One region of the Exiguobacterium sp. SH1S21 genome, then DNA from elsewhere that is predicted to be linked to it. Evidence: predicted binding sites of a transcription regulator. Region 1 holds the regulator's gene; the other holds the start of a gene.
What was found. Region 1 encodes LexA, which represses DNA repair genes until DNA is damaged. Its sites were predicted from a motif close to CGAACATATGTTCG; they were not measured.
Positions count from the first base shown of each region.

Region 2: a site for LexA is predicted at 3,750-3,763, ahead of EVJ24_RS11540 (Y-family DNA polymerase). Genes of this name have one in related genera too.

Region 1 covers NZ_SJUY01000002.1:55,415-61,193, forward strand. The annotation lists gene tkt (transketolase) at 1-985, opposite strand, end outside; gene EVJ24_RS03720 (DUF896 domain-containing protein) at 1,185-1,418, opposite strand; gene EVJ24_RS03725 (YneB family resolvase-like protein) at 1,479-2,123, opposite strand; gene EVJ24_RS03730 (hypothetical protein) at 2,197-2,433, opposite strand; gene lexA (transcriptional repressor LexA) at 2,634-3,254, shown strand; gene EVJ24_RS03740 (metal-binding protein) at 3,254-3,694, shown strand; gene glnA (type I glutamate--ammonia ligase) at 3,796-5,136, opposite strand; gene EVJ24_RS03750 (MerR family transcriptional regulator) at 5,182-5,586, opposite strand; gene EVJ24_RS03755 (methionine gamma-lyase family protein) at 5,680-5,779, opposite strand, start outside.
Region 2 covers NZ_SJUY01000008.1:73,049-78,827, forward strand. The annotation lists gene EVJ24_RS11525 (NAD-dependent epimerase/dehydratase family protein) at 1-417, shown strand, start outside; gene EVJ24_RS11530 (SulP family inorganic anion transporter) at 557-2,113, shown strand; gene EVJ24_RS11535 (YolD-like family protein) at 2,110-2,439, opposite strand; gene EVJ24_RS11540 (Y-family DNA polymerase) at 2,436-3,731, opposite strand; gene secA2 (accessory Sec system translocase SecA2) at 3,985-5,779, shown strand, end outside.

The DNA.
Region 1 (5,779 bases):
GCTCAGGATGAGCCGATTTGTAGGCTGCGACGAGCTCGTTCCAATCCGACTCAGCTTTAGCTCCAGGCTCAACGACTTTATCGTTGAACAAGTCGTACACTTCGTTCGGGACGTAGAAGTTCTCGCCTTCCCATTTATAGAACTGTTTCGTGAGCTCGATTTCTGCTTCTCCAAGTGGAGCGCCGTGTGATGCCGATTTACCTGATTTATTCGGTGAACCGAAACCGATGACGGTCTTCACTTCAATCATCGTCGGTTTCGACGTCTCAGCTTTCGCCTCGTCGATCGCTTTGGCGATTGTATCGATGTCCGTTCCATCCTCGACGCGAATGACTTGCCATCCGTAAGCGTTGAATCGATCTTCTACGCTTTCCGAGAACGACTTATGAAGGTCGCCATCAAGTGAGATGTCGTTTGAATCATACAAGACGACGAGTTTCCCGAGTTTCAAGTGACCGGCGAGTGAGGCAGCCTCGGCCGACACACCTTCCATCAAGTCACCGTCTCCACAGATCCCGAACGTATAGTGATCGACCACGTTGAATTCATCGCGGTTGTATGTTGCTTCCAAATGTTTTTCAGCCATCGCCATACCTACAGCCATCGCAATCCCTTGGCCGAGTGGTCCCGTCGTCGCGTCTACACCAGCCGTGTGACGATACTCAGGGTGTCCTGGCGTCTTCGAGTCTTTTTGACGGAACGACTTGAGGTCGTCGATTGAAAGGTCATAACCAGACAAGTGAAGCAGCGAGTACAATAGCATCGAACCGTGTCCCGCTGAAAGGACGAACCGATCGCGGTTGAACCAGTTCGGGTTTTTCGGGTTGTGACGCATTTTGTCTGTCCAAAGCGTGAACGCCATCGGGGCCGCACCCATCGGCATACCTGGGTGACCTGAGTTCGCTTGTTGGACAGCATCAATCGAGAGCGTCCGAATCGAGTTAATCGCTAATAATTCTTTAGTAGTTGTTTCCACTAATTTCATCCTCTCTGTTGTAAAGAAAGTTTCTACCCGTCATATTTTAGCACACTCAATCGTGTGTCACAACTAATTAAATAGTATGTCACATTGATTGGAATCGTTTACTTCCATACGTCTGTTTTCGAGGGAATGGTCGAACCTTATCGAGCTTCGTGTATAACAAACATGCACATCCTATACGAAATAGGATGTGCATTCGAGTTCATTCAGAACGGTGTCGGTTCTGTTCGTCTTTTAGTTTTTCTGGTGTCACGTCGTTGCCTTCCGGATCGACGACTTTCATGCCCATCATCTGGGATTTGAACGATTGACGGAACGCTTTTAAATATTGTTGACGCAACGCTTGTTGCTCGTCCATCTCTTGTTGTGACAAGCCGTCTGTTTTTGCCTTGTTGGCGAGGAAGTTAATCCGCTCCAATTGTTCGGGTGCTAACATGAGATTCGCCCCCTCTCTACTGAATTTGTAGTTCTACTGTACAAAATCAGGGCGCAGGAATCAAGTTTCTGGCACTGCCACATGTTCCAAATAGCGACGGTTCACAGTCGCTTTCGAGACTTCGTAGCCGAATCCACGGAGCGTGGCCGCGATTTCGGCGAAGGTGAGCCCCCGCTCCCGAAGTTGGACGATCTCCTCGATCGGCACTTCGATCCGGCTCCTCCCACCTTGGTCATGGTGCTGAATGTTGCGTTGCGGGTTGAAGCCGTTCGCGACCGCCCGGCGCATGCCGCGCGATATCTTGGCGTTATGAATCTTCCGTTGATACTCCTCGACGACGCTGACAATCTCAAGCACCATCTTCTCGGCGTCCGAGACGACGTATTCGTCGGACGACTGCATCGTCAACAGCCGGACGTTATGCTTCATGAGCGTATGCAAGATGGCGATTTTTGCATTCCCCCGGCCGAGGCGACTGTCATCGCTCACGAGCACGGCATCGAGCTTTGACGCCGACACATGCTCTAACAGATCAAGCAGACCCGTCCGATTGACCTCGAAGCCGCTCTCTTGTTCGGTGATCACATCGATCACTTCCGCATCGAGACGTTTGGCCATCTGTAACAATTCCGCTTCTTGCCTCGTGAGCGAGGTTTCCTGAGTTGACTTGTTCGTCGATACGCGACAATAAATGACGACTCGCATCTCGTCACTCCCTTTCTTTCCAGTCATCCTTTTACGATACACAGGATGAGCGGGTGTTCGCAATCCAAATCGATCATTCAGCGGCGAACCACGTCGTTTTCCGTTCTTCTTTTTCCGCACGTTCCGCTAACAGCTGGGCTTCGAGCGTTTCCGCTTCGTTGAACGCAACTTCTTGTTCGATACTTCTTTCGACCGTCATCACTGTCGGCTCGACAACTTCGCCTTGGCGAAACTCGCCGACTAAGTAAAAGGCGAACATACCGAGCACTACCATTCCGACCAATATGAATCCGTTGACTGTATCTTTCATTTGAACCGCCTCCAAATACGAGAATATGCGTTCTTAGGAACGTCTGTTCGTTTATCTGTTCTCATCATAAAACAAGAACTTCTGTTCGGTCAAGAAAAAACGAACGAATGTTTGTACGCTCATATGTTCTTGTGTTAAAATAAATCCATAAAGAATAGGATGCGTTCGCAGGTTATTCGACATAAACGAGGTGAAATCCATTGAAAAAAATGTCAGCAAGACAGCAACAGATTCTTGATTTTATAAAAGCTGAAGTTCGGACGAAAGGTTATCCGCCGTCAGTCCGAGAAATTGGTGAAGCCGTCGGTCTCGCATCGAGCTCGACTGTGCACGGTCACTTGGACCGTCTTGAAAAACGTGGATTGATTCGGCGCGATAAGACAAAACCGCGTGCGCTCGAAGTGTTGAGCGAGGACGCCCCGTCAATCGAGGAGCGTGAGACGGTCATGTACGTCCCGGTCATCGGGAAAGTTACGGCCGGAACACCGATCACGGCGATCGAGAACGTGGAAGAACACTTCCCGCTCCCGGCCCATATCGTCGGTTCGGATAACGTGTATATGCTCTCCGTCTCTGGCGATTCGATGATCAACGCCGGAATCCTCGACGGAGACCGCGTACTCGTGAGACAACAGAACACGGCAGACAATGGAGAGATTGTCGTCGCGATGACGGACGAGGGTGAGGCGACCGTCAAACGGATCTACAAAGAAGCGTCGAAAGTCCGACTCCAGCCGGAGAACGATGAACTTGAGGCGATGTATTTCGATAACGTATCCATTTTAGGGAAGGTCATCGGTGTATACCGGACGATCCATTAATGGCTAGCGGCAAGACACATACGCGTACGAACCTCGTGGCAATCGGTGCTTTAGCGATTGCCACGCCTTTTATTGATGTCGATATCCCGACTACCCTTTTCCTCGGTGCGCTTATCGGGACGTTCTGGCTCTCCCCGGACCTCGATTTGAAATCGGATGCATACTATCGGTGGGGACCGCTGCGTGGCTTTTGGCTCCCTTACGTGAAGCTGATGCCGCACCGGTCTCCGCTGTCGCACTTGCCGGTGTTGAGCGATCTCATTCGTGTCATCTACCTCGGCTTCCCGCTCGCACTCGTCCTTACGTTCACCCCGTATGAAGCGGCTGTGAAGACGTGGCTCGACTTGAACGGCATCCCGTTCTTCCTCGGTCTCGTGTTCGCGACGACGCTCCATACGGCGCTCGACTATGCGTCCACATTTTTCAAACGTGCGTTCTAATCTCAAAACAAGCGACCACTCAATTGCGAGTGGTCGCTTGTTTTGACTAAAAAACGCCCGATCCAAGAAACTGGATCGAGCGTTTTTTGAATCCATTCGACTTAGTAGAGAGTCATGTACTGATCGCGTTCCCACTCTGTTACTTGCGTGCGGAACATATCCCACTCGATCTCTTTCAACTCGAGGAAGTGTTCGCCGATGTGGTCACCGAGCGAATCCATGACGATTTTGTCGGCGCGGAGTACTTCGAGCGCGTCGAAGAGTGTCGCCGGAAGATCGTCAATGCCGTTCGCAACACGCTCTGGCTTGTCCATCACGTAGATGTTGCTGTCGATCGGTTTCGGCGCTTTCAAGTCTTTCTCGATGCCGTCAAGACCAGAAGCCAAGAGGGCCGAGAGCGCGAGGTACGGGTTCGCCGCCGGGTCAACCGAACGTACTTCGATACGTGTCGAGAGGCCGCGGGCAGCCGGTACACGGACGAGCGGTGAACGGTTACGGGCGCTCCATGCGACGTAGCATGGTGCTTCGTATCCAGGCACGAGACGCTTGTACGAGTTGACCGTCGGGTTACAGATCGCCGTGAACGCACGTGCATGCTCGAGGATACCAGCTGTGAAGGCGCGTGCCGTATCCGAGAGCTCCATGTCACCGTTCGGGTCGTAGAACACGTTCGTGTCGCCTTTAAAGAGTGACATGTTCGCATGCATCCCTGAACCGTTGACACCGAAGAGTGGTTTCGGCATGAACGTCGCGTGAAGGCCATACTTCGCCGCGATCGTCTTGACGACGAGTTTGAACGTTTGGATGTTGTCGGCAGTCGTTACCGCATCCGCGTATTTGAAGTCGATTTCATGCTGTCCTGGTGCGACTTCGTGGTGTGACGCTTCGATCTCGAAGCCCATGTTTTCGAGCTCGATAACGATTTCTTTACGGCAGTTCTCGCCTGAATCGACAGGTGCCAAGTCGAAGTAACCGCCTTGGTCGTTCAATTCGAGTGTCGGCTGTCCGTTCAAGTCTTTCTTGAAAAGGAAGAACTCTGGCTCTGGTCCGACGTTGAACGCTGTGAAGCCGAGCTTTTGCATATGCTCGAGGTTGCGTTTCAAAATACCGCGCGGGTCACCGCTGAACGGTGTGCCGTCCGGATTATAAATATCACAAATTAAGCGAGCGACTTTACCGCTGCCGTCTGTCCACGGGAAGACAACCCACGTGTTAAGGTCTGGATAGAGGTACATGTCTGATTCCTCGATGCGTACGAACCCTTCGATTGAAGAGCCATCGAACATCATCTTGTTATCAAGTGCTTTGTCCAATTGGCTGATTGGCACCTCGACGTTTTTAATCGTACCGAGGATATCCGTGAATTGAAGACGAATAAAGCGTACGTCCTCTTCTTGTGCGATCCGTTTGATGTCTTCTTTTGTGAACGTTTTTCTGGCCATGATAAAAGTCCCCTCTCACATTGTGTAATGGTTTGTGTACTGGCGTCATCGATAAAAACGTGACAACTCTCCTTGGATGAGCGACGTTTTATTGAAACGACCAGCTTCTTGAAGCTGTGTTTTCAATAATTGATGTAACTCTTTCTCGGAAATCTTTGGCGGTTCGCTTGGCGGAGCCGCAGAAGCAGATTGTTCTGTCTCTTTGGCACCGTCGTTGTCGAGCATATGGCGAATCGCCGCCAAGTTGAAGCCTTGGTCAATGAAATCTTTGATTGCGAGTAAACGTTCGACATCATTAAAGGAATAAAGTCGTCGTTTCGATTCCGTCCGACTAGGCGAAACCAGACCCTGTTCTTCGTAATATCGAATCTGCCTGCCTGTCAGTTGCGTCAGATCTTGGACGATCCCAATCGGAAACAACGGGTTGGAGCGACGAAATTGATCGGCCATCCCTTACCCCTCCTTTTCTGTCTCACAATGTGAGAATAATACATGACAACTTTCCTGTCAATAGATGTTAAGAAAGTTAACATGACATTTCGGTTACAACGTTTGAGTTGAATTTTCACGGTCAAATGTGACGAGCCCTTTCGTCCGCAATTGGCTCAAGGCGAGCATTAACGCGACTTTCACGTGTGCATAG
Region 2 (5,779 bases), on a different contig from region 1:
TGGATGGCCGACGAATATTTCGAATGGCTCGGGCGGGTCGCGTATCCGCTCATCCAGACGACGAAAGAACAGGATGATTGGGAGATCGCGCTTTTGCGCCCGTCACTCGTCGCACTCCATCTGTCGCTTGAAGATGCGGCGACGGACGACATGGCATCGTTCGAGATCGACGGGGGACTGTTCGCGAAGCTGACCGAGGAAGATAAGACCGGTCGCCTCGAATTCAGGCGGCTCCCGGACTCGGACGAGGGACTCATCGCCATTCATGAGTTCGTACCGGCGCTGCCGTGGTGGTTCTATACGAAGACGCAGGCGAAAGCCCACCTCGTCGTCATGTGGCTGTTCGGCCGTCACGTCCGTCTGCTTGGGGAAGATGCGGACGAGGGCGACCAAGTCGTCGAAGCACCGACCAATTAACAAAGACGTGTCCATCGCGTGATGGATACGTCTTTTTGTTTTGTCGATTATGTAAACGTTTCTTCTGTGACGTTTACAAGAAGCGGTGACAGGCGTACACTGAACTTGTTTTCGAACGAATGGAAAGAAGGAATGCAAGATGGACAATTTAATGAGTAAGCGCGAGGCGTGGCAAAAAGACATCTCGGCCGGGATCACCGTCGGGGTCGTCGCCGTTCCGCTCGCGATGGCGTTCGCGATCGCCTCGGGCGTCGGACCGGTGTATGGACTCTATACCGCCATCATCGCCGGCATCCTCGTCAGCCTGTTCGGCGGCTCGACGTTCCAAATCGCTGGACCGACCGGCGCCTTCATCCCGATCGTCTCAGGGGTCATGCTGGTGCATGGCTACGAAGGGTTGCTCGTGACGACGTTTCTCGCCGGGATTTTGCTGTTCCTTATGAGCGTGCTCCGCGTCGGCCGGCTCATCCGCTTCATGCCGCGCGCCGTCACGATCGGCTTTACAGCGGGTATCGCCGTCGTCATCTTCGTCGACCAGCTCGATGAACTGTTCGGCATCACGTTCGAGAAGGCGCCGCACTTCCATGAGAACGTCCTACAGCTCGTCACGTCACTGCCGGAGGCGAGTCTCTGGCCGATCGGCATCGCCGCCATCGGCTTCTTGACGCTCTGGCTCGTCCCGAAACTGCCCGTCAAGTTACCGCTCCTCTTGATGGCGATGCTCGTGCCGACATTCGTCAGTCTCGTCATCCCTGGCGAAGTCGCGACGATCGGCAGCGCCTACGGAGGTATCCCGAGCGGACTGCCTGACTTCAACTGGCTCACGATCGACCTCGACTTGATCGCGACACTGCTCCCATCGGCGTTCGCCATCGCCTTCCTCGGGGCGCTCGAGTCGCTATTGTCAGGTGCGGTCGCGGACGGCATGGCCGGCACGAAGATGAACCCGGACAAGGAACTGTTCGGGCAAGGGCTCGCCAACGTCGTCGTCCCGTTCTTCGGCGGCATCCCGGCGACGGGTGCGATCGCCCGGACGGCGACGAACATCCAAGCAGGGGCCGTCAGCCGCCGCTCCGGTGTCATCCACGGGTTGACGGTGCTCCTCGCCGTGCTCGTCTTGGCACCACTCGCGAGCTATGTCCCGCTCGCCGCACTCGCGCCGATCTTGATGCGCGTCGCTTGGAACATGTCGGAGCGGCACCACGTCTTCGAGATGCTCAAACATCGCTCCGCCGAGTCACTCGTCTTGCTCGTCACGCTCGGCCTGACCGTCTTCGTCGACCTCGTCGTTGCCGTCGAGGTCGGGGTCATCTGTGCGCTCGCCTTGTTCGCGAAACGGATGGCCGATACGATCGACGTCCGCGAACAGACGGAACGTTACGTGACGCGCGACGGCCAAGTCGTCTTCAGCGTCGAAGGGCCGCTCTTCTTCGGGGCGATCGAGATGTTCGAGCACGTCCTGCAACAGATCCATAACGAGCCCGACGTGTTCATCTTCAACTTCCACCGCTGCCCGGTCATCGATGTGACGGCGGTCGAAGAAGTTCGCCGCGTCGTCCGGGAACTAAAAGCGGCCGACCGTCGTGTCGTTTTCGCCCATCTGTCAGAACCCGTGCGACAGACGCTCGACCACTACGGCGTCCTCGACGGGATTGCGACGTTCGAGACGACGCAAGACGCGATTGACGCGTCTTAACGGACCGACAAGATGTGACTGAACGGGATGCGGCGCACGTCCGTATCGAACAGCTCGACTTCGCGTTCGGCGTAATAAATGGCATGGACGTAACCACGTACGGAGCGGGCAATGCCATCCTCAAACAACGTCAGCTCGACTTGATCACCTTCCCGGATGGCGCGTTCGAGCTCGGTCTGCCACATGTAGAGCAATTGCTCATCGATATCGGGTAATTCAATCTTTTGGACGTGGGCGTAATATTTCTTCAGGAGTGCCACGTGCTCGGGCATGAGGAACGGGATCCATTTCAATTCACCGCGGTCTTTGTAGCGGGTTTGGCTCATGACGGTTCACCTCCTTGTTTATGTCCGCCGATCAGGCGTTGCCGCGTACGGAGCGGGCTGTCTTTCAGTAGACTCGAGGCCGGACGGATCGTGCCGCGGCCGAACCGGACGTTCAATTGATCGACGAGGTCGAGGAAGTCGAACCGGCGCGCCCGGGCCCACTCGTCCTCGAACAACGACAGCTGGACGTGATCGCTCCGCGGCTCGAGCTTGCCGAGTGCGACCGAGACGTAACGGACCGCCTCCGTCTCGTCCCACGCCTCGAGAAACAGCTGGAACAACATTGGTAAAAACTCACGCTCGTCCGCCGTGAAGCGGGCGAGCTTTTTTTGTTTGCTGAAGCCGCGCCGCTCGCTCGTCCGAGTGTAGCGGACACCGAGATGGATGCTGCCGCCGACGAGTCCCGACTGCCGCGTCCGCATCCCGACCTCGACGGCGATTGCCTGCAAGACGAGTCGGATCGAACTTTCCGTCGTATAGTCTTTCATGAGCGTGATGCCGTGGCCAATCGTCCGGGGCCGTTGGCGTTTCGCCCCGAACAGCGAACTCGCCGGCAAGATCGTCGGCGACTCGTCGATGCCCCAGGCGTGATGCCACAGCTCGGCGCCGATGACACCGAACTTATCGTGCAACACGTCGAGCGGATAACGGGCCAGGTCGCCGATCGTGTCGATGCCGAGCCGATGGAGATGGACCGCCATCTTCGCCCCGACGCCCCACATCTTCTCGATCGGCGCCGGATGGATCAATCGTTCGACGTCGTGGAGGGCACAACTGGCGACACCGGTCTTTTTGCCATGCAAGTCGAGGACGAGTTTGGCGAGGACGTTGTTCGGTCCGATCCCAATCGTGACCGGGACGCCGGTGTAGCGGAAGACAGTCGAGCGAATGAGGCGGGCGACGTGGTCATCGTTCCCGAACAAGCGCTCCGTCCCCGTCAAGTCGACGAGCGTTTCATCGACCGAGTAGACGCGGATCGCCTCAGGCGGTGCGAACTGGTGCAGGATGTGGACGATTTGCACCGATACGTTCAAGTAATGGCTCATCCGGGCCTCGGCGTAGAGGACATGCCGTCGTTCATGCCACGGCAGACGGTCGATGTGAAAGCGCCGGGAGCCAGTCTTGATGCCGAGTCGTTTCAGCGGCGGGGTCGCGGCGAGGACGAGGGCGCCGCTGTCCTGTAAGTTCGACAAGACGACGAGCTTCGTCTTGTACGGGTTCAAGTGACGGGCTGCACACTCGCAGCTGGCATAAAATGAGACGCTATCGACACAGAAGATTCGCCGGCGCATGATTCTATCCCCTTTTAACGAACAAACGTTCTGTTTTTCTTATCGTATCACGGTCTCAAACCGTCTCAAATAGCAAAATGAAAATAAACTTGTGAATGTATTTTGAAATTTACCCAAATTTTATAGGAATTTCACAATTTAAAAACCATCTTTTAGGAAGATTTCGTAAAAAAGTCTCCGAAACGAGTAGATTTTCGCTATAATAGACGGGTATGGATTTGACAATGACTGTGAACTAAATGGAGGCTACAACGTGATTCAGTTTGTAAAGCAATTGACGAACGACCAGAGCCGACGCTTGAAAGGCTATCAACGCCGCGTCGACCGGATCAATCAATTAGAGACAACGATGCAGGCGCTCTCTGACGATGAGATGCGCACATATACCGAAACATTGAAAGCAAAAATCGCCGACGGCGCCAAAGTCGATGACATCGCCGAGGAAGCGTTCGCCCTCGTCCGTGAGGCGGCGGTGCGTGTCTTGGGCATGCGTCACTATGACGTCCAGCTCATCGGCGGGTTCGCCCTCCTCGAAGGGAACATTTCCGAGATGCCGACCGGGGAAGGGAAAACGCTCGTCGCCGCGCTCCCGAGTTACGTCATAGCACTCGAAGGCAAAGGCGTCCACGTCATCACCGTCAACGAATATCTCGCGACGCGTGACGCGAACCAAATCGGGCAGATCCACGATTTCCTTGGTCTCTCGGTCGGGTTGAACGTTCCTGAGATGGAACAGAGCGACAAGCACGCTGCGTACCAGGCCGACATTACATACGGCGTCGGGACCGAGTTCGGGTTCGACTACTTGCGCGATCACTTGGTCGGGTCACCGGAAGAGCGCGTCCAGCGCCCGTTCCACTTCGCCATCATCGACGAAGTCGACAGCATCTTGATCGACGAGGCGAAGACGCCGCTCATCATCGCGCAAAAAGACCGCTCGCACATCCGCTTGAAGGAGTTGGCGCAACGTGTCGTCACCGAGCTCGACGAGGCGGACTACGAAGTCGACCTCGAATCGAAATCGACGGCGCTCACTGACTCCGGAATCTTGAAAATCGAAGACATGTTCGCGGTCGACAACTTGTTCAGCGCCGAGCATCAAGTGCTCTATCACTACCTCGTCCAAGCGCTCCGGGCGAACGTCTTGTTCGAACTCGACGTCGACTATATCGTCAAAGAAGACAAGATCGAGCTCATCGACTTGTTCACGGGACGGATCATGGAAGGGCGCAGTCTGTCGGAAGGGCTCCATCAGGCGCTCGAGGCGAAAGAAGGCGTCACGATCACCGAGGAGAACAAGACGACGGCCGAGATTACGATTCAGCATTATTTCCGGATGTATCCGCTCATCGGCGGTATGACCGGGACGGCCCAGACGTCTCGCCAAGAGTTTTTGAAGACGTACAACATGGACGTCGTCCAAGTGCCGACGAACCGGCCGCGGTTGCGCGAAGACCACCCGGACCGCATCTTTATGACGGTCGACCAAAAATATGCGGCCGTGACCGACAAAGTCGTCGAACTGCATGAGACGGGACGCCCGGTGTTGATCGGCACGACGTCGATCGCCCAGTCCGAGGCCATCAGTAAACACTTGTCGAACAAGCGGATCGAGCACGAGGTGTTGAACGCGAAGACGGTCACGCAAGAAGCGGGCATCATCGCCGACGCCGGACGCTTCGGCAAAGTGACGATCGCGACGAACATGGCCGGTCGCGGGACCGATATCATGCTTGACGCGAAATCGAAAGAAGCGGGGGGCTTGTTCGTCATCGGGACGGAACGCCATGAGTCGCAACGTGTCGACAACCAGCTCCGTGGCCGTTCAGGACGTCAAGGCGATCCCGGCGCGACGCAGTTCTTCGTCTCGCTCGAAGATGAGATCGTCAAACGGTACGCAATCCAAAAACTTGAGCGCATCGAGAAGAAACTGAAGCCGAACGAGCATGGCGAAGTGTTATCGAAAGACGCGGCTGACGTCATCGAGTACGCGCAGACGACGATCGAAGGACTCGGCGTCTCGATTCGGGACTACTTGTTTAAGCTCG